4 regions of the Streptomyces sp. JNUCC 64 genome follow, and region 3 is predicted to be linked to each of the others. Evidence: riboswitches for the same ligand, from Rfam matches in the RefSeq annotation. Region 3 holds a riboswitch; each other region holds the start of a gene.
What was found. A riboswitch is a leader RNA that binds a small molecule or an ion and turns the genes downstream of it on or off. The one in region 3 is predicted to bind cobalamin.
Positions count from the first base shown of each region.

Region 1 (4,145 bases), 7.1 Mb from region 3:
GTGGCCCAGGCCAGGTAGCCGGTGTGGTCGGCGGCCCGTAGCGGCAGCGTCTCGCGCAGCGCGGGCTCGTCCACCTGGATCACCGAGGTCCCGGCCGCCTCCAGGTCGCCGACCTCGTCGCGCAGCGCGAGGGCGACCTGGCGGGCGGTCTCGCCGAGCGGCTGGTCGTCGCGGACGAAGGACCAGGCGAGCATGGTGACCGGCCCGGTGAGCATGCCCTTGACCGGGCGGTCGCTCAGCGACTGGGCGTAGGACGTCCAGCGGACCGTCATCGGCTCGGGGCGGGAGACGTCCCCGGCCAGGACCGGCGGACGCACGTACCGGGTGCCGTACGACTGGACCCAGCCGTGCTGGGTGGCGAGGTAGCCCGTGAGCTGTTCGGCGAAGTACTGCACCATGTCGTTGCGTTCGGCCTCGCCGTGCACCAGGACGTCGATCCCGGCCTTCTCCTGGAAGGAGACGACCTCCTGGATCTCCGCCTTGATCCGCTCCTCGTACCCGGCCGCGTCGAGGTGTCCGGCGCGCAGATCGGCGCGGGCCACCCGCAGTTCGTCGGTCTGCGGGAACGAGCCGATGGTGGTCGTCGGCAGCAGCGGCAGCCCGAGGCGGGCGCGCTGGGCCGCGGCCCGTTCGGCATAGGGCAGGGAGCGGCGCGCGTCGGCGTCGGTCACGGCCCCGGAACGGGCCCGCACCGCCGGGTCCCGGGTGATCGGGGAGGCGGCGCGGGAGGCGAGGTCGGCGCGGTTGGCGGCGAGTTCCGCCGTGATGGCGTCGGCGCCCTGCGCGAGGCCCTTGGCGAGGGTGACGACCTCGGCGGTCTTCTGCTTCGCGAAGGCCAGCCAGCGCAGGATCTGCGGATCGACGTCCCGCTCGGCGGACGCGTCCAGCGGCACGTGCAGCAGGGAGCAGGAGGCGGCGACGTCGACGCGGTCGGCGAGTCCGAGGAGGGTGCCGAGCGTCGACAGGGACGCCCGCAGGTCGTTGATCCAGACGTTGCGGCCGTTGACGACCCCGGCGACCAGCCGCTTGCCGGGCAGTCCGCCGACCGCCGCCAGGGCCTCCAGCTGGGCCGAGGCGGCTTCGGTGAAGTCCAGTGCCAGCCCCTCGACGGGCGCCTTGGCCAGGACCGGAAGCGCTTCGCCCAGCCGGTCGAAGTAGGAGGCGACGAGCAGCTTGGGCCGGTCGGTGAGGGCCCCCAGCTCCCGGTAGGCCCGCTCGGCGGCGTTCAGTTCGGCTGGGGTGCGGTCCTGGACCAGGGCGGGCTCGTCGAGCTGCGTCCACTCGGCCCCGGCGGCGCGCAGGTCCGCGAGGACCTCGGCGTACACGGGGAGCAGCCGGTCGAGGAGGGTGAGCGGCTCGAAGTCGGCGGGGACGCCGGGCGCGGGCTTGGCGAGCAGCAGATAGGTGACCGGGCCGACCAGGACGGGACGGGCGGTCAGCCCCAGGCCGAGGGCCTCCGTCAACTCGGCGACCTGCTTGGCGGAGTCCGCGCTGAACTCGGTGTCCGGCCCGAGTTCGGGGACCAGGTAGTGGTAGTTGGTGTCGAACCACTTGGTCATCTCCAGCGGAGCGACCTCCTGGGTGCCCCGGGCCATGGCGAAGTAGCCGTCCAGGGCGTCCGCCGCCACGGCGGCGCGGTGCCGTTCGGGGATCGCGCCCACCATGACGGTGGTGTCCAGGACGTGGTCGTAGTACGAGAAGTCGCCGGTCGGCACTTCGTGGAGACCGGCTCCGGCGAGCTGCCGCCAGGTGTTCCGCCGGAGTTCCACGGCGGTGTCCCGGAGGGCGTCGGCGGTGACACGGCCCTTCCAGTACCCCTCGATCGCCTTCTTCAGTTCCCGGCGCGGGCCCTGGCGGGGGTAGCCGTACACGGTGGCCCGTGCTGCCGCGGCTGCGGACTTCGTGGTCACGGAGATCTCCTTCGCGAGATGAATCCCTGAGCCCGGTGACGGGACGAGAGCGCGAAGGGGATGACGAACCGGACGGCGACGATCCGCGCCACGGGGGCACGGCCGTTCCGTCTGGTGTGTACGCCGACCCGCCCACGAGGTCACCGGGATGTCCGCGCGCGGAACGGTCCGCGCGCGGGCGGTCGGCAGGTCTTCGGACTCACGGGCACGCCCACCGGACTCGTCCGGCGGACCCCTACTGGCCGTCGCTTCCCAGGTCCGTCCGGACCCAGTGCGTATGACGGCGGTCGTTCCCACTCACCGCTGCGGGGCAGTCCCGGATTCCCACCGGGTTCCCTCTTGCGACACCCCGTCTGGCGGACGGGGCGAACCGACTGCTGGAGATCACCTTACGGGCTGCGGCGCGACGCGGGGATCCCCGGCGGGCGGAGGGTGACGGGGAGCACATCGCGTGGCGCGGCCTGCGGTGTCCGCTCCGGCCACCGCGAGCCGCGCGGTGCCCCGTGACGTCTGTGTGCCCTGCGTGTTCCCTGTGCTCTGTGCGCCCTGTGTGCCATCCGCGTCGCGGGAAGCCCTCCCGTCGCGGAGGGTCCTCCCGGTGCGGGGCCGGTGAACCGTGCTCCCGCGCGGCGGCGCGTTCGGGCGTAGGGGGGACTACGAGTGCCGTCCCCCGGCCCCGGTCTCCCGGCTCCCGGCCGCCGTTGTCGCCGGGGCGAGGGTGACGGGCCGGGGCCCGGGCGCGCCGCAGCAGTCTCCGTCGCCGTCCGTGGCGGTGCCGGGGGCGTCGTAGAGGCCGGAGCCGCCGCAGACGCCGGTCTCGGGGAGGGTGAGTTCGACCCGGTCGGCCGAGGCGGGGTCGCCCGCGAGGGCGGCGGCGACGGAGCGGACCTGCTCGTAGCCGGTCAGGGCGAGGAAGGTGGGGGCGCGGCCGTAGGACTTCATGCCGACGAGGTGGAAGTCCTTCTCCGGGTGGGCCAGTTCGCGGTGGCCGTGGGGGTAGACGGTGCCGCAGGAGTGCTGGTTGGGGTCGATCAGCGGGGCCAGCGCGGTCGGCGCCTGGAGGCGTTCGTCCAGACCGAGGCGGATCTCGGAGAGGAAGGACAGGTCGGGGCGGAGTCCGGTGAGGACGATGACCTCGTCCACCGGGTCGAGACGGCGTCCGTCCTCCGCGACCAGGACGAGGCGTCCGTCGCCGTCGCGCTCGATCGCCTCGGTGCGGAAGCCGGTGACCGCGTCCGCGTGGCCGTCCGCGACGGCGGCCTGCGCCGCGAGCCCGAGGGCGCCGCGCGCCGGGAGCTGGTCGGCGGTGCCGCCGCCGAAGGTGGCGCCGGAGAGGCCCCGGCGCAGGATCCACACCGCCTTCGTCCCTCTGCCGTCCGTGGCGCGGGCGAGGTCCGCGAGGGAGGCCAGCACGGTGAACGCGGAGGCGCCGGTGCCGATGACGGCGGTGCGTCCGCCCGCGTACCGGGCGCGGACGGCCGGGTCGGTCAGGTCGGGGACGCGGTAGGAGACGCGGTCGGCGGCGGCGCTCTCGCCGAGCGCGGGCAGTCCGTCGCCGCCCGCGGGGGCGGGGGTGGACCAGGTGCCGGAGGCGTCGAGCACCGCCCGCGCGGTGAGGCGCTCCTCCCGGCCGTCCGGGTGCTCGACGTGGACGGTGAAGGGCCGGGCCTCGCGGTCGGCGTCCACGATCCGGTCCCGTCCGGCCCGGGAGACCCCGGTGACCCAGGTCCCGTAGCGGACCCGGTCCCCGAGGGCGTCGGCCAGCGGCTGGAGGTAGTCCTCGACCCACTCCCCGCCGGTCGGGTACCCGACCGGGTCGGGAGCGGTCCAGCCGGTGGAGGCGAGGAGCTCGGCGGCGGCGTCGTCGATCACCTCGCTCCAGCGGGAGAACAGCCGTACGTGCGACCACTGGCGCACCGCGTCGGCGGCGGCCGGTCCCGCTTCCAGGACGAGCGTGTCGACACCGCGGGCGGTGAGGTGGGCGGCGGCTGCCAGCCCGATGGGACCGGCGCCGATCACGACGACGGGCGGTACGGTGATGGAGGACGCGGACACGGCGGTTACCCCTTGCTGGTTCGACGTTTGTCGATGGCTTGCCCTCCCAGCATGGCAACTGCTTCGATGGGCGTCAACATAGACAGATATCGAAACGAGGTCGTCGTGGAGCGCGCTGACGTGGTGGTGATCGGGGGTGGCCAGTCCGGGCTGGCGTCCGCCCGGGCCCTGGCCGGGGAG
Region 1 covers NZ_CM137015.1:430,564-434,708, reverse strand. Annotated here, with positions in the region: gene metE (5-methyltetrahydropteroyltriglutamate--homocysteine S-methyltransferase) at 1-1,910, opposite strand, end outside; cobalamin riboswitch at 2,078-2,300, opposite strand; gene ACVWNX_RS01635 (NAD(P)-binding domain-containing protein) at 2,565-3,965, opposite strand; gene ACVWNX_RS01630 (flavin-containing monooxygenase) at 4,071-4,145, shown strand, end outside.
Region 1: it holds a riboswitch for cobalamin, as region 3 does, so the genes downstream of both, metE (5-methyltetrahydropteroyltriglutamate--homocysteine S-methyltransferase) here and ACVWNX_RS31180 ((2Fe-2S) ferredoxin domain-containing protein) in region 3, are expected to answer to the same signal.

Region 2 (4,145 bases), 6.8 Mb from region 3:
CGCGCAGCTCCGGCAGCCGCTCCAGCGCGGCGGTGACGGCGGCGGTGTCGAAGGTGTCGACCTCCACCACGTCCAGCGCGCCCGGCTCCAGCCGTTCCAGTTCGTAGGCGTAGTACCCCGGGTCGCGGGTGAGCAGCACCAGGCGCTCCCCGAGCCGTCCGGCGGCGCGCGCCAGGTGCCCGAGGCCGAAGGTGAGCGATTCCAGGCAGGCCACGGTCACGCGGCGTGCTCCTTCCGGTCGGCCGGGCCCGGCGCGCGGTTCCACGCCATCGTGGACCACGGCATGGTCATCTGCTGGGGGGAGCCCACCTCGACCGGTTTCAGCCCGGCCGGGTCCAGGGCCTCGGCGTGCCGGGCGTACACCCGGGAGACGTAGCGGTGCCCGGTGTCCGCGCCGATCACCAGGTGGACGCGGTCGGGGTCCCGGCGCGCCTCGTGGAGGGCGGTGAGGTAGGCGGCGCCGGTGGACAGCCCGGCGAAGACCGCGTGGTCGCGCAGCAGGGCGACCGTCCCGGCCATGGCGTGGGTGAAGTCCATCCAGTGCACCGCGTCGTAGAGGTGGTGGCGGACGTTGTCGAAGACGATGGAGGAGCCGATCCCGGCGATGATGGCCTCCGGGTCGTGGTGGTCCTCGCTGCCGAAGGTGACGCTGCCGAAGGGCTGGACGCCGACCAGCCGGACGGACGGGTCGGTCAGCCGCAGCCGCTCCACCAGTCCGCCGGTCGAGGCGCCGGAACCGACCCCGCCGACGAGGGTCAGCTCCCGCCCCGGCAGCTCACGGGTCACCAGGTCGGCGACCTCCTGGTAGCCGAGGTAGTGGACGTCGTCGTGGTACTGGCGCATCCAGTGGACGTCCGGCCGGTCGGCGAGGATCTCCCGGACCCGTCGCACCCGCAGCTCCTGGTCCAGTTTGAGGTTCTCCGAGGGTCTGACGCGTTCCACGGTCGCCCCGAGGACCTCCAGCTGGGCGTGGGTGGTCTCGTCCACGGTGGTGGAGGCGACGATGTGGCAGCGCATGCCGTACCGGTGGCAGGCGAGCGCCAGGGCGTAGGCGTAGATGCCGCTGGAACTGTCGACGAGGGTCTGTCCCGGGCGGACCGTGCCCCGGTCGAGCAACCGGCGGACGGCGGCCAGAGCCGAGTAGACCTTCATCGACTCGAAGCGGAGCAGGACCGTGCCGGGGGCCAGCCGGACCAGGTCGGGGGTCTTGAGGGCGTCGGCGATGTGGGGGTGGATCACCCGTATCCTCCTTGGGCGAAGGCGCACTGGTGGCCGAGCGAGTGGAAGAACGCGGACAGCTCGTCCCTGGTCGAGAACCCGATCCGGTGGGAGAACAGGTATCCGACCAGCGAGCCGGTGTGGGCGACGAAGACGCCGTCGGCCCCGAACTCCTCGCGGTGGGCGAGGACGGTGTCGAAGGTCCGTTTCGGCAGGACCTCCTGGGCGAGCGCGGCACTGGTGGTCGACGCCCGGGCCACCGCGGCCGGGTCGCCGACGGCGAAGCCCTTGAGCAGGTCGCTCAGGCACCGCTCGTACTCCTGTCCGCGTCGCCGGTACTGCCGCAGCAGCAGGGGAGTGACGGCGGACGTGTCCACACCGCCCTGCTCGACGACGTAGGCGGTATGGAACCCGAGGGAGGTGCCGAGTCGACGCACCACCCGATGACGGGCACTGAGGTACAGCGCGAACTCGTCCAGGAACACGCTGTCGGCCCGCTCTATCCGGGCCAGCAGACCGGTGACGAGCCGGGGTTGCCAGGGCAGCGCGAAGATCCGGAACAGACAGCGCAGCGTGGCCACCACATCGGCGGTGGAACTGGCCATCCCCACCCCGACCGGCAGTTCCGAGTGGGTGCTCCAGCGGCCCGGCGGCAGGGCCACCCCGAAGTGCTCGGTGAACAGCCGCACCGCCGCCCGGGACTTGGGCCCGAGGGGCGAGGGGCCCGTCTCCCGCGCGCCGGGGGTGAAGTAGACCCAGGAGTGCCGGTCCACGGGGAACGACACCAGGGCGATGTCCGGCTCCGGCGAGGGGGCCAGGGGACCCTGGTACAGCTCGCCGAGCGTCCCGTGACAGACCCCGGCGAAGGTCCGGGGGGTCCGCCCGCCGCCCGGGGCGGTCACCCGCGCGGTCCGCGCGGCGGGGCCACCGCGGACGGCCGTACGGACGGACTGCTGTCGCCACCGGTCACGAACGCGTTCCTCCTCGTCGCCCGGGCCCGGACGACGGGGACAGGGGGAGCGGACCCGCCGCGCGCACATGACGGCCCGCCCGCACCGCTGACCCAGCCCTCGGGGCCGCCGTGGACAGCGCGTGCCGTCGGGGCACGCGCGCAGTGGCAGGTCTTCGGACTCGTGGGCACGTGCCCCGCGGGGGCGCCTTCCTACCGGCCGTCGCTTCCCGGCCCCGGAAGGAGCCAGTGCCGTGACGGCTTTCGTTCCCACTCACCGCTGCGGGACAGTCCCGGATTCGCACCGGGTTCCCTCTTGCGACGCGTCCCCGCGAACGGTGACGCGAACCGACTGCGCTTTCCAGCGTAGGGCGTCTACTCCCGGCCGCGACAGGGTGCCTCCGACGGCCATGGCCTGTTGTGATCCGTTCCGCCCAGGGGCTCGGAAGCGCCCGGAACGCCCGCCGGGGCGCCCCGGCACGGGACCGCGCCCCGGCCGGACTCCGCGCTCCGGAGGCGAAGTTGTCGCGAAACGCCCCCACGGACCGGCCCGGACACCCGCGCCCCACGGACGACCGGCCCGGGCCCCCGCCTCCCGGGCCGGTCGGGACGGTCACGCTCCCCGCGTCCGTCCCGGGGCCCCGCGCCGGTGGTACGCGAGCGCCACCACGGCCAGCAGCGGCCCCCAGGCCAGCAGCGGCAGATAGCAGAGGGAGAGCAGCGCCTGCTCGACCGCGCTGTGCCCGGGAGGGAAGTCGCTCACGGCGAGCGAGACCGCGAAGCCCACGGTGAGGACGGTCAGGGCCAGGGCACCGGTCAGGGCCGTGGCGGTCACCGCCCGTCGACGGGGCCGCCACCCCCCGATCACCGGGACCCAGCCCGGCACCACCTCGCCCCAGGGCCTCACCAGCCCCAGGGTCAGCAGCGCGAGCCCCTCGGACAACACGGCCAGGACGACCATGTAGAGGTCGGTGTGCCAGTGCTGCGCCCGGGCCTCGGCGGTGCCGAAGCCGGGCAGGGCGAGCAGCACCCCGACGCGCCACAGCCCGGAGGGCAGCACGACCAGGGGGACGGCGTGGGCGGCGAGGACGACGCGGCGGGGGACGGCGGCCGGCATCGGGCCGGCGGTGTCGTGTGTGTTCACCCCGCCAGGCTCGCCCGTACGCCACCCCGGCCGCGTCCCCCCGGAGTCGGCACCGGACCGCCGGGAGGCGGAGGGCCCCTCAGCCCCGGGAAGGACCCGGACCGGGCGGCTCCCCGGGGGACGCCGCCCGGAGGGGACGGCGCACCGAGGGGGACGCGTCCCCGGACACCGTCAGCCGGACGACAGCGGTGCCCTCGCGGCCGGCCGCGCGGAGGGCAGGTACGGGGAGTCCACCCGTATCGCCCAGCCCCGGTGCCGTCGGGCGTGGCAGGCCAGGGCCAGCACATCGAGGTCGAGGGCGGCGTCGGGGTCCCGCGGCCGGTCCGCCACCCGGTAGTGGTCGCGGTGCCGTTCCAGGGCGTCGGCCAGGGCGAGGTTGAAGCTCTCCTCGTCCCCCTCCGCCAACTGTGACAGCAGCACGATCGGAGGCATCGCGAACCCCCAGTCCCGGGACCGCTCCTGGACGGCCAGCGCCTCGTCCACGGCGGGGACGGGGTCGTCCGCGCGCAGATAGGCGAGCAGGGCCCGGCGGTAGGCCGCGAACGCCGACGGATCGCCCTCCAGGGCGCGTTCGCCGTCGACGACCAGCGGGGCCAGCTCCTCGCGGTTCCCGTCGATCAGCGCGTGCGCCATCGCGCGCTGCCAGGCACCGGCGTCCAGCGGGCGGCCGTCGGCCCTCCACCGGCTGTGCCGCGGCAGACGCTCCCCGTCCGTCCCCGGGCCCGTCCCGTCGCCGGGCCGGTCCACCACCAGGTGCCGGACGGCGAGTTCCGCGACCGCGTCGGGACGCCGGTCCCGTCCGTAGGCCCCGACCCGGGGCCCCGCTCCCTCGAA
Region 2 covers NZ_CM137015.1:758,892-763,036, reverse strand. Annotated here, with positions in the region: gene ACVWNX_RS02895 (ATP-grasp domain-containing protein) at 1-220, opposite strand, end outside; gene ACVWNX_RS02890 (cysteine synthase family protein) at 217-1,239, opposite strand; gene ACVWNX_RS02885 (GHMP family kinase ATP-binding protein) at 1,236-2,120, opposite strand; cobalamin riboswitch at 2,318-2,536, opposite strand; gene ACVWNX_RS02880 (hypothetical protein) at 2,781-3,311, opposite strand; gene ACVWNX_RS02875 (immunity 49 family protein) at 3,483-4,145, opposite strand, start outside.
Region 2: it holds a riboswitch for cobalamin, as region 3 does, so the genes downstream of both, ACVWNX_RS02885 (GHMP family kinase ATP-binding protein) here and ACVWNX_RS31180 ((2Fe-2S) ferredoxin domain-containing protein) in region 3, are expected to answer to the same signal.

Region 3 (4,145 bases):
GAGTCCGCCGAGCATCCAGCGCAGCGCGGACTGCGTCTTGTGCGGGTCGTTCGAGGTGACGATGAGGAAGCTGGCGAGCGCCGACAGCACCTCCGCCATCGCGACGCCCGCGAGGACCAGCCGGATGGTGGTCATCCGTCCGCCGGACCTGGCCAGCAGGTACACGGCGACCAGCGCGGCGAGCGCCCCGCAGAACGCGGCGATCGGCAGGGTCGCCAGCCCGAACACGGTGATGTTGAGGACCAGGACGGCGACCGCGCCGACCGACGCGCCCGAGGAGACCCCGAGCAGCATCGGATCGGCCAACGGGTTGCGGACCAGGGCCTGCAGCGCGGTCCCGGCGACGGCGAGTCCCGCGCCGACGACCGCGCACAGCAGCACCCTCGGCAGCCGGACCTCCATGACGATGGTCTCCCGCACCGGGGTCCAGTCGACCTCGGCGAGGCCGGGGTGGATCCGGTGCAGCAGGATGCTCCACACCTGTCCGGCGGGGACCCCGACCGAGCCGACGGCGACGCCCGCCGTCGCCGCCACCAGCACCAGCGCGGCCAGCCCCGCGAGGACCAGCGGATAGGGCGCCCGGACCCGCCCGGTCCGTCCGACCCGCCCGGGGGCCGGGTCGGACGGCTTCGCGGTGTCCGGCGCGCCGAGGGCCGCCGTGCGGGGCGCGCCCGTCACCGGAAGCGGGCCGGGTGCAGCTGGCGGGCGAGGTCGGTGACGCCGGACGGGACCCGGACGCCGAGCACGGTGGAGGAGAGCGGCAGCACCGCGAACCGCTTGTTCTTGATCGCCGGGACGTCCTTCAGCGCGGGGTTCGCGAGCAGGAACCGCTTCTTCTGGGCGACGGTCTGGTCGCCGTAGTCGTAGATGACGATGGCGTCCGGGGCGCGCTCGGCGACCTGCTCGAAGGAGACGTCGCCGAACTGCTTGTCCAGGTCGTCGAAGACGTTCTTGCCGCCCGCCTTCTCGATCATCTCGTTGCCGATGCCCGCGCCGCCCGCGGTGAACGCGGTCTTGTCTCCGCTGTCGTAGACGAACACGTCGACGGGCTCGACCTCGCCGAGCTTCTCCTCGACGGAGCCGAGGGCGGCACGGACCTTACGGATCTCCCGATCCGCCCGGTCCGGCACTCCGAAGATCTTCCCGACGGTCCGCAGTTCCGTCTCGATCAGCTTCATCGTCACCGGCCCGGAGGGGCACTCCTCGACGTTCACGTACGAGTCGACGCCCGCCTTGGTGAGGGCGGCCCGGCCGCGCCCCTCCTTCTCGTCGAAGCCGCTGTCGAAGCCCGCGTAGGCGAAGTCGGGTTCGGCGGAGAGCAGTGCCTCCACCGACGGGTACTCGTCGGAGATGACCTTGACGCCCTGGTAGGCCCGCTCGTACTCGGGGAGGATCTCGTCGTCGAGGTAGGCGGTGCCCGCCATCGACTTCTCCAGCCCGAGGGCCAGCAGGATCTCGGTGACGTGCTGGTTCAGGGTGACCGCGCGCCGGGGCGGACGCTCGTAGGTGGTCTTCACCCCGCAGTTCTCGACGGTGACGGGGAAGCCCTCGGGGGCGTCGCCGGACGCGCCGGACTTCCCGTCGTCCCCGCCCCCGCCGGTGCCGCAGCCCGCCATCAGGAAGACGGCGGCGGTCAGCAGGGAGACAGAGCGTCTGCTCATGGTGTGGTGGTCCTCTCACCGCGCGACGGCACACGAGGGTGCGCCCGCGCGGTCGGTTCGTGGGATCAGCGGCCGTCGACGGACGGGGCGGCGGTACGGGCCCGCCGGGGCGGGTCGAAGACGTACAGGTCCAGGACGTCCGGCGGCTCGGCGACGCCGGGGCCACCGGCCCGGACCCAGGTGATGACGTCCTCGGTGGCGGCGGGGTCGTTGACGAGGCCGAGCCAGACGGGGCGGGCTCCGGCCGCGCGTCCCGTGGCGGACGGGCGCACCACGATCACATTGGCCTGGTCGCAGACGTCCAGACAGTCGGAGACCGTCACCTGTGTTTCATCGCGCAGCCGCGCGAGTTGCGCGGCGTGGTCGACACCGGGCAGTTTCCTGGCGCTGCCGCAGCAGCAGTCGCGGCACACCACGACCCGGCACGGCACCGGATCGTCGGCCGACGGCCCTTCGGGCATCCCGACTCACTCCCCCCTCTGGGGAGATCCGCCCCAGTTCTGTCGAGGAGGCGACCGCGTGAGTCTCCTGGCTCTCGGGTCTGCGCTCGCCCCGCCCTTCCCACCCGCGTAGGGGCAGTGGGCCGTTCGGGGTCCGCTCGCCGATCACAGTGGCGGGACCGCACCGGATTCGCACCGGTTTCCTCGTTCCGCCGTCGCCTTTCCGCGTCATCATGACAGACCGGGCGCCCGGACCGGTACGTCCGGGGCGCGGTTGCCGCGCAGGTCACACGGCGGGCGGCGAACGGCCCCCGGCGCGGGCGGCGGCCGACCGCCCGCGCCGGAGGGGTGGTTCAGGCGGCGACCAGGGCCGGGGCGGCGCCGGGTCCGTCCACCCAGTGGGCGGCGAGGTCCCGGCGGGCCCGGGCCACCCGGGAGCGGATGGTGCCCACCGGGCAGTCGAGCACCTCCGCGGCCTCGGCGTAGGAGAGGCCGAGGAGCCGGGTCAGGGCGAACGCCTGCCGCCGTCCGGGTTCCAGGGCGTCGAGCGCGTCCATGAAGGCCACCGACTCCTCGAAGCCGGGCAGATGCCGGGGCTGGGCGCGTTCGGCGGCGGTCAGCCAGTCGGAGGTGTCGGCGATCCGGGGGCGGGCGGAGGCCCGGCGCAGCCGGTCCACGACGACCCGGCGGGCGATGGCGAGCAGCCAGGTCCGGGCGCAGGAGCGGCCCGCGAACCCGCTGAGGCTGGTCAGCGCGCGCAGGAAGGTCTCCTGCGCCAGGTCCTCCGAGCCCGGTACGTCGGTGGTGAGGTGGGCGACGAACCGCCGTACGTCGTCGTAGGTGGCGTGGACGAAGAGTTCGGCGGCCCGCCGGTCGCCGAGTCCGGCGGCCAGCGCCCAGGTGGTGATCTCCGCGTCGCGGTGGGCGTGGCGGTGCGCGGTGGCGCCGCCGCGCGGAGCGCTGGTCAGGATGGTCCTTGGTGCATAAGGCATGACAAATCGTCCTTCGCGTCCGGGAGGAGCCCGGTAAGGGTGAGGAAAACGGATCAGTCGGAAGTCCCTGGCCCGGACCGCCCGTTCCCGTCGGTCCCGCGTGGGGTGGGGGAGGAAGGGAGGGGGTCGGGCCGGAACGCCGACGGGGGGTCAGGACGCGAAGGAGGGAGGGCCCCGCCGGGGAGTCGCGCGCAACAGTGCGAGCGGGGTGGGCAGCCGGTCGGAGCCCCGGTGGTCGGTGGGCCACGGGGTGGTCATGGGCAGGGCGTGCGCACCGCCCAGCGTCATCGCGACGAACCGCGGCAGCAATCCCCCGAGGAACAGCGCCAGCGCCCGGCCGAGTTGGGCGAGGGAACGTTCCCCCCGCCAGAGCCACCAGCCGCACACCACCCCGGCGAGCGCGTGGGCGCCCGCCATCCCCGAGGTCAGCGCCGCGGGGTCGAACAGGCTTCCCAGCGCGCGGAGTACGGCGTCCCCGGCGTCGGTCGCGGCCGTGCCCCCGTGTTCCCCGGAGGTGACGACGGACATCCGGTGCCCGGTGTGGGCGCCGTGCGCCGCCGTGGGGTCCGGACCGTGCGCCAGTCCGAACAGGGTGTGCAGCATCAACTGCGCCGCCGCGCTCGCCCCGATGACCGTCGCGGCGGAACGTTCCCGCCGGGCCAGCCGCCAGGCGAGCAGCGTCATCGGGACCAGGGCGAGGAGATAGCTCCGGAGCGTGGGGGAGGTCCCCGACGCCAGGTCGTGTCCGAGCCCGGACACCACGACGCACACGGCGACGAGGACCGCCGTGTGGGCGACGCGGAGTGCGGTTCCGGCTCCCATGGTGGTCATGGTGCCAGCGCGATACGGGTCCGGGGTAAGGGCTTTGACCGGACAGTTGGCGCGTTCGAGCCCGTTTCCGGACAGCCGGTTACTGTGACCCATGTCACAGAAGATCGCCGGGAACCTTCCGCCTCCCGCATCCGACTACTGGGGCGACTCGTCGGGTCCGTCCCCACGCGGCCCGCTGCCACACGACGGAAGGTGAGCCCCCACCATGAACCTCCCGAAAG
Region 3 covers NZ_CM137015.1:7,536,111-7,540,255, forward strand. Annotated here, with positions in the region: gene ACVWNX_RS31170 (FecCD family ABC transporter permease) at 1-567, opposite strand, end outside; gene ACVWNX_RS31175 (ABC transporter substrate-binding protein) at 675-1,661, opposite strand; gene ACVWNX_RS31180 ((2Fe-2S) ferredoxin domain-containing protein) at 1,727-2,122, opposite strand; cobalamin riboswitch at 2,183-2,342, opposite strand; gene ACVWNX_RS31185 (sigma-70 family RNA polymerase sigma factor) at 2,455-3,093, opposite strand; gene ACVWNX_RS31190 (hypothetical protein) at 3,244-3,924, opposite strand; gene ACVWNX_RS31195 (ferric reductase-like transmembrane domain-containing protein) at 4,130-4,145, shown strand, end outside.

Region 4 (4,145 bases), 890 kb from region 3:
GCTGTTCCTCGCGCAGCGCCGCGAACGAGGTGTCCGGCGCCGGGACGAACCGGCGCCCCGCCGCCGCCGCGACCTCCCGCAGGAACGCCCGCCGGAAGCCGTCCGACTCCAGCGAACCGTGCCAGTGGGTGCCCCACACCGCGCCCACCCGGCAGCCGTCCAGGAACGGTTCGCCCCCGAGGACGTCGGCCACCCCGTGGTGGATCTCGTACCCCTCGACCCGCTCGCCCAGCGCCGCGCCGGACGGCCGGGCCAGGGTCTTCTCCCGGGCGAACCGCACCCGCACCGGCAGCAGACCGAGGCCGTCGACGGTGCCCGCCCGGGACTCCACCTCGTCCTCGATCCGCTCGCCCAGCGCCTGGAAGCCGCCGCAGATCCCGAGGACGGGACGGCCTTCGGCGGCCCGGCGGCGCAGCACCCCGGCGAGCCCCCGCTCCTCCAGCCAGCGCAGCGCGCCCACGGTGCCCCGGGTGCCCGGGACGACCACCAGGTCCGCGTCGGCGGTCTCCTCCGGACGGTCCACGAAGCGGACCACCACCCCCGGTTCGGCGGCCAGCGCGTCCACGTCCGTGAAGTTCGACATCAGCGGCACCGCGCACACCGCGACCCGCAGCACCTCCGCGCCCACCGGGGGAGCGGCCGGGGCCCCGCGGACCGTGCCGTGCGTGGAGACCCGCAGCCCGTCCTCCTCGTCGATGCCGAGCCCGTGCCGGAACGGCAGCACCCCGTAGGTGGGGCGGCCGGTCAGCCCGCGCAGCATCTCCAGTCCGGGCTCCAGCAGCGAGACGTCGCCCCGGAACTTGTTCACCAGGTAACCCGCCACCAGCGCCTGGTCCTCGGGGGCCAGCAGTGCCGTCGTCCCGAAGAAGGACGCGAACACCCCGCCCCGGTCGATGTCCCCGACCACCAGCACCGGCAGCCGGGCGGCCCGGGCCACGCCCATGTTGACGATGTCCGTGCGCCGCAGATTGATCTCGGCCGGGCTGCCCGCGCCCTCGCAGACCACCACGTCGTGGGTGGCGCGCAGCTCCTCCAGGCACTCCACGACCGTGCCGAGCAGCGCCCGCCGCCCGCCGGGCACCGGGCGGCCGTCGTCGGGGCCGCCGCGCGTGCCGAAGAAGCCGCGCGCGCTCATCTCCCCGACCGGACGGCCCATCAGCACCACCTGGCTGGTGCGGTCCCCGCCGGGCTTCAGCAGCACCGGGTTCATCAGCGCGCTGGGCTCCACCCGGGCGGCCTGCGCCTGCATCGCCTGGGCCCGGCCGATCTCGGCGCCGTCCCGGGTGACGAAGGAGTTGAGGGACATGTTCTGCCCCTTGAACGGCGCCACCTTGACGCCCTGGCGCGCCAGCCACCGGCAGATCCCGGCGGTCACCACGCTCTTGCCCGCGTCGGACGTCGTCCCCGCGACCAGCAGTCCGCCCCGCACCCCTACCGACCCCTTCCGATGACGGTGGCCGCGGCCTTCGCGGCCCCACCGCTCCCGGCCGCCGTGGCGGCGGCCGTGGCGACGGCCCCGGCGCGCCGGGCGGCGCGGACCGAGAGCGCCCCGCGTCCGGCCGCGCACACCGCCAGGGCCAGCCAGCCGACCCGCCGGGACAGCCGTACCGCGCGCTCCACGTCCGCCACCGCCACGGCACGGCCGCCCCCGTTGAGGACCGGCCGGTGCTCCACCCGTCCGGCGTAGGAGAGGGTGCCGCCGAGCCGGACGCCGAGCGCCCCGGCGAACGCGCTCTCCGCGACGCCCGCGTTGGGACTCGGATGGCTCCCCGCGTCGGCGCGCCAGGTCCGCGCGGCGGACCCCGGGGCACCCCCGGCGAGCACCGCGAGGGCGCCGGTGAGCCGGGCCCCCGGCCAGCCCATGACGTCGTCGAGACGGGCCGAGGCCCAGCCGAACCGGCGGTGGCGCGGCGACTTGTGGCCGACCATCGCGTCCAGGGTGTTGACGGCGCGGAAGCCCACCAGCCCGGGGACCCCGCCGATCGCCCCCCACACCAGCGCGCCGACCACGGCGTCGGAGGTGTTCTCCGCGACGGACTCGACGACCGCGCGGGCGATGCCGTCGGCGTCCAGCGCCTCGGGGTCGCGGCCGCACAGATGGGGCAGCCGCCGCCGGGCGGCCGTCAGATCGTCCGCCGCGAGCGCCTCGCCGATGACACGGGCCTCCCGGCCCAGACTGGTCCCGCCGACGACGGCCCAGGTGGCGGCGGCGGTCAGCGCCACCGAGGCGGCGCGCGAGGGCGCCACGGCGCGCGCGGCCAGCGCGGCTGCGCCCGCCGCGCCCCCGGCACACAACAGGGTGTGCACGGTGCCCCAGCCCCGGTGGTCGCGCCACAACAGGTGTTCGACGGCGCCCGCGGCACGACCGAAGGCGGCGACCGGGTGGCCCCGTCGGGGGTCACCGAACAGGAGGTCGCCGATCAGTCCGGCGGTGGCGCCGTACGCGAAGGTTCGCCCGGCCCGCATCGGCTCAGCCCGCCCGGCCCCGGGGGACGCGTGGACGGTGGAGGGGTCCCGCGCACCGGCGCTCGGGACCGGGAGACGGGCGCCCCGGCATCGCTGTGTCCTCACTCAGGGTCCGCGCCCTGGGTCGACGGAAACGACGGCGAGAGTCTCCTGGCTCCCCGGATCGGCGCCGCCCCCGGTCTTCCAGCCGTGCGGCCGTGACGTTCGGTGTGGGGGAGGCTCCCCGGTGACAGTGGCGGGACCGCGCCGGATTCGCACCGGCTTCCTCTGCTGCCGCCGTAATGGCCCCGGCAGTCCACCACGCCCCGAGAACACCCGTCAACCGGGCGCTGACCTGCGGCGGCGCGGTGTGTGAAGCCCCACATGCGGCCGGGAACCCGGTCCGGCCACCGGCCCCGGGCGGCCGGGCACCGGCTCTTGGGGGTACGGGCGGGTCCGTCGGCCCCGTACGACCGACGGCCCGGTGGGTCACCGTCCTGGGAACGGTGACCCACCGGGCCGTCGGGGAAAACGCGGTCCTGACGTCAGGCGACGATCAGGTAGATGCCGTAGGCGACGGCGGCGACGCACAGGGCGAAGCAGGCGTACGCGCCGGTGACCGCGAGGGCCGCCGAGCCGTTCTTGGCGCCGCCCTCCCCGGCGAGCGCGGTCTCCCGCTTGGAGAGGCCCACGATCCCGAGGGTGAACAGGCCCACGAGAGCCACCGTGACCACGAGGCTGACCCCGAACACGGAGCCGAGTGCTACCCAGTCGATTTTCATGGAGGTTCCTTACACCTTGGCGGTCCGCGGGGCGGACTCCGTCGAGGGGCCGTTCTCCGCCGGGACGGTCGCCGTGAGGTCGCCCGTGGCGGTGGTGGTGTCCCCGACCGGACCGGCGGGGGGCGGGGTCACCGCGGCGATGGCGGTGGTGACGACGCCCGCGGGCTCGTCCGTGTCCACGTCGTTGACGTTGGTGTGGTCGACGACCTCGCGGCGGGAGATGATCCAGATCGCGGTCGATCCGCCGATCAGCAGGGCGCCGGTCGCGATGACGCCCCAGGTGCCCTGCTTGGTGAGCAGTTCGGCGAGGGCGCCGACGACGGCCGCCGCGGGCAGGGTCAGACCCCAGGCGACGAACATCCGGGTGGCGGTCGACCAGCGGACGACCCCGCCCTTGCGGCCGAGGCCCGCGCCCATCACGGCACCGGAGCAGGACTGCGTGGTGGAGAGCGAGAAGCCCAGGTGCGAGGAGGCCAGGATGACCGTCGCGGCACTGGTCTGGGCGGCGAAGCCCTGCGGGGGCTGGAGGTCCGTGAGGCCCTTGCCCATGGTGCGGATGATGCGCCAGCCGCCGAGGTAGGTGCCGAGCGCGATGGCGATGCCGGCCGAGGCGATGACCCAGAAGGGCGGGTTCGACCCGGGCACCAGCACGCCACCGGTGACCAGCGCCAGGGTGATGACACCCATGGTCTTCTGTGCGTCGTTGGTGCCGTGCGCCAGGGAGACCAGACCGGCCGAGGAGATCTGGCCGATGCGGTAGCCCTTGGAGGTCGCCTTGTCGTCGGCCTTGGCGCCGATCTTGTAGGTGAGGCGGGTCGCGAGCATCGCGGCCACACCGGCCACCAGGGGCGCGGCGACGGCGGGGATCAGGACCTTGGTGACGACGGTCGAACCGTTCACCGAGTCCCAGCCGGCCGA
Region 4 covers NZ_CM137015.1:6,650,188-6,654,332, forward strand. Annotated here, with positions in the region: gene ACVWNX_RS27405 (cobyric acid synthase) at 1-1,429, opposite strand, end outside; gene ACVWNX_RS27410 (cobalamin biosynthesis protein) at 1,432-2,466, opposite strand; cobalamin riboswitch at 2,588-2,781, opposite strand; gene ACVWNX_RS27415 (hypothetical protein) at 2,991-3,227, opposite strand; gene ACVWNX_RS27420 (inorganic phosphate transporter) at 3,237-4,145, opposite strand, start outside.
Region 4: it holds a riboswitch for cobalamin, as region 3 does, so the genes downstream of both, ACVWNX_RS27410 (cobalamin biosynthesis protein) here and ACVWNX_RS31180 ((2Fe-2S) ferredoxin domain-containing protein) in region 3, are expected to answer to the same signal.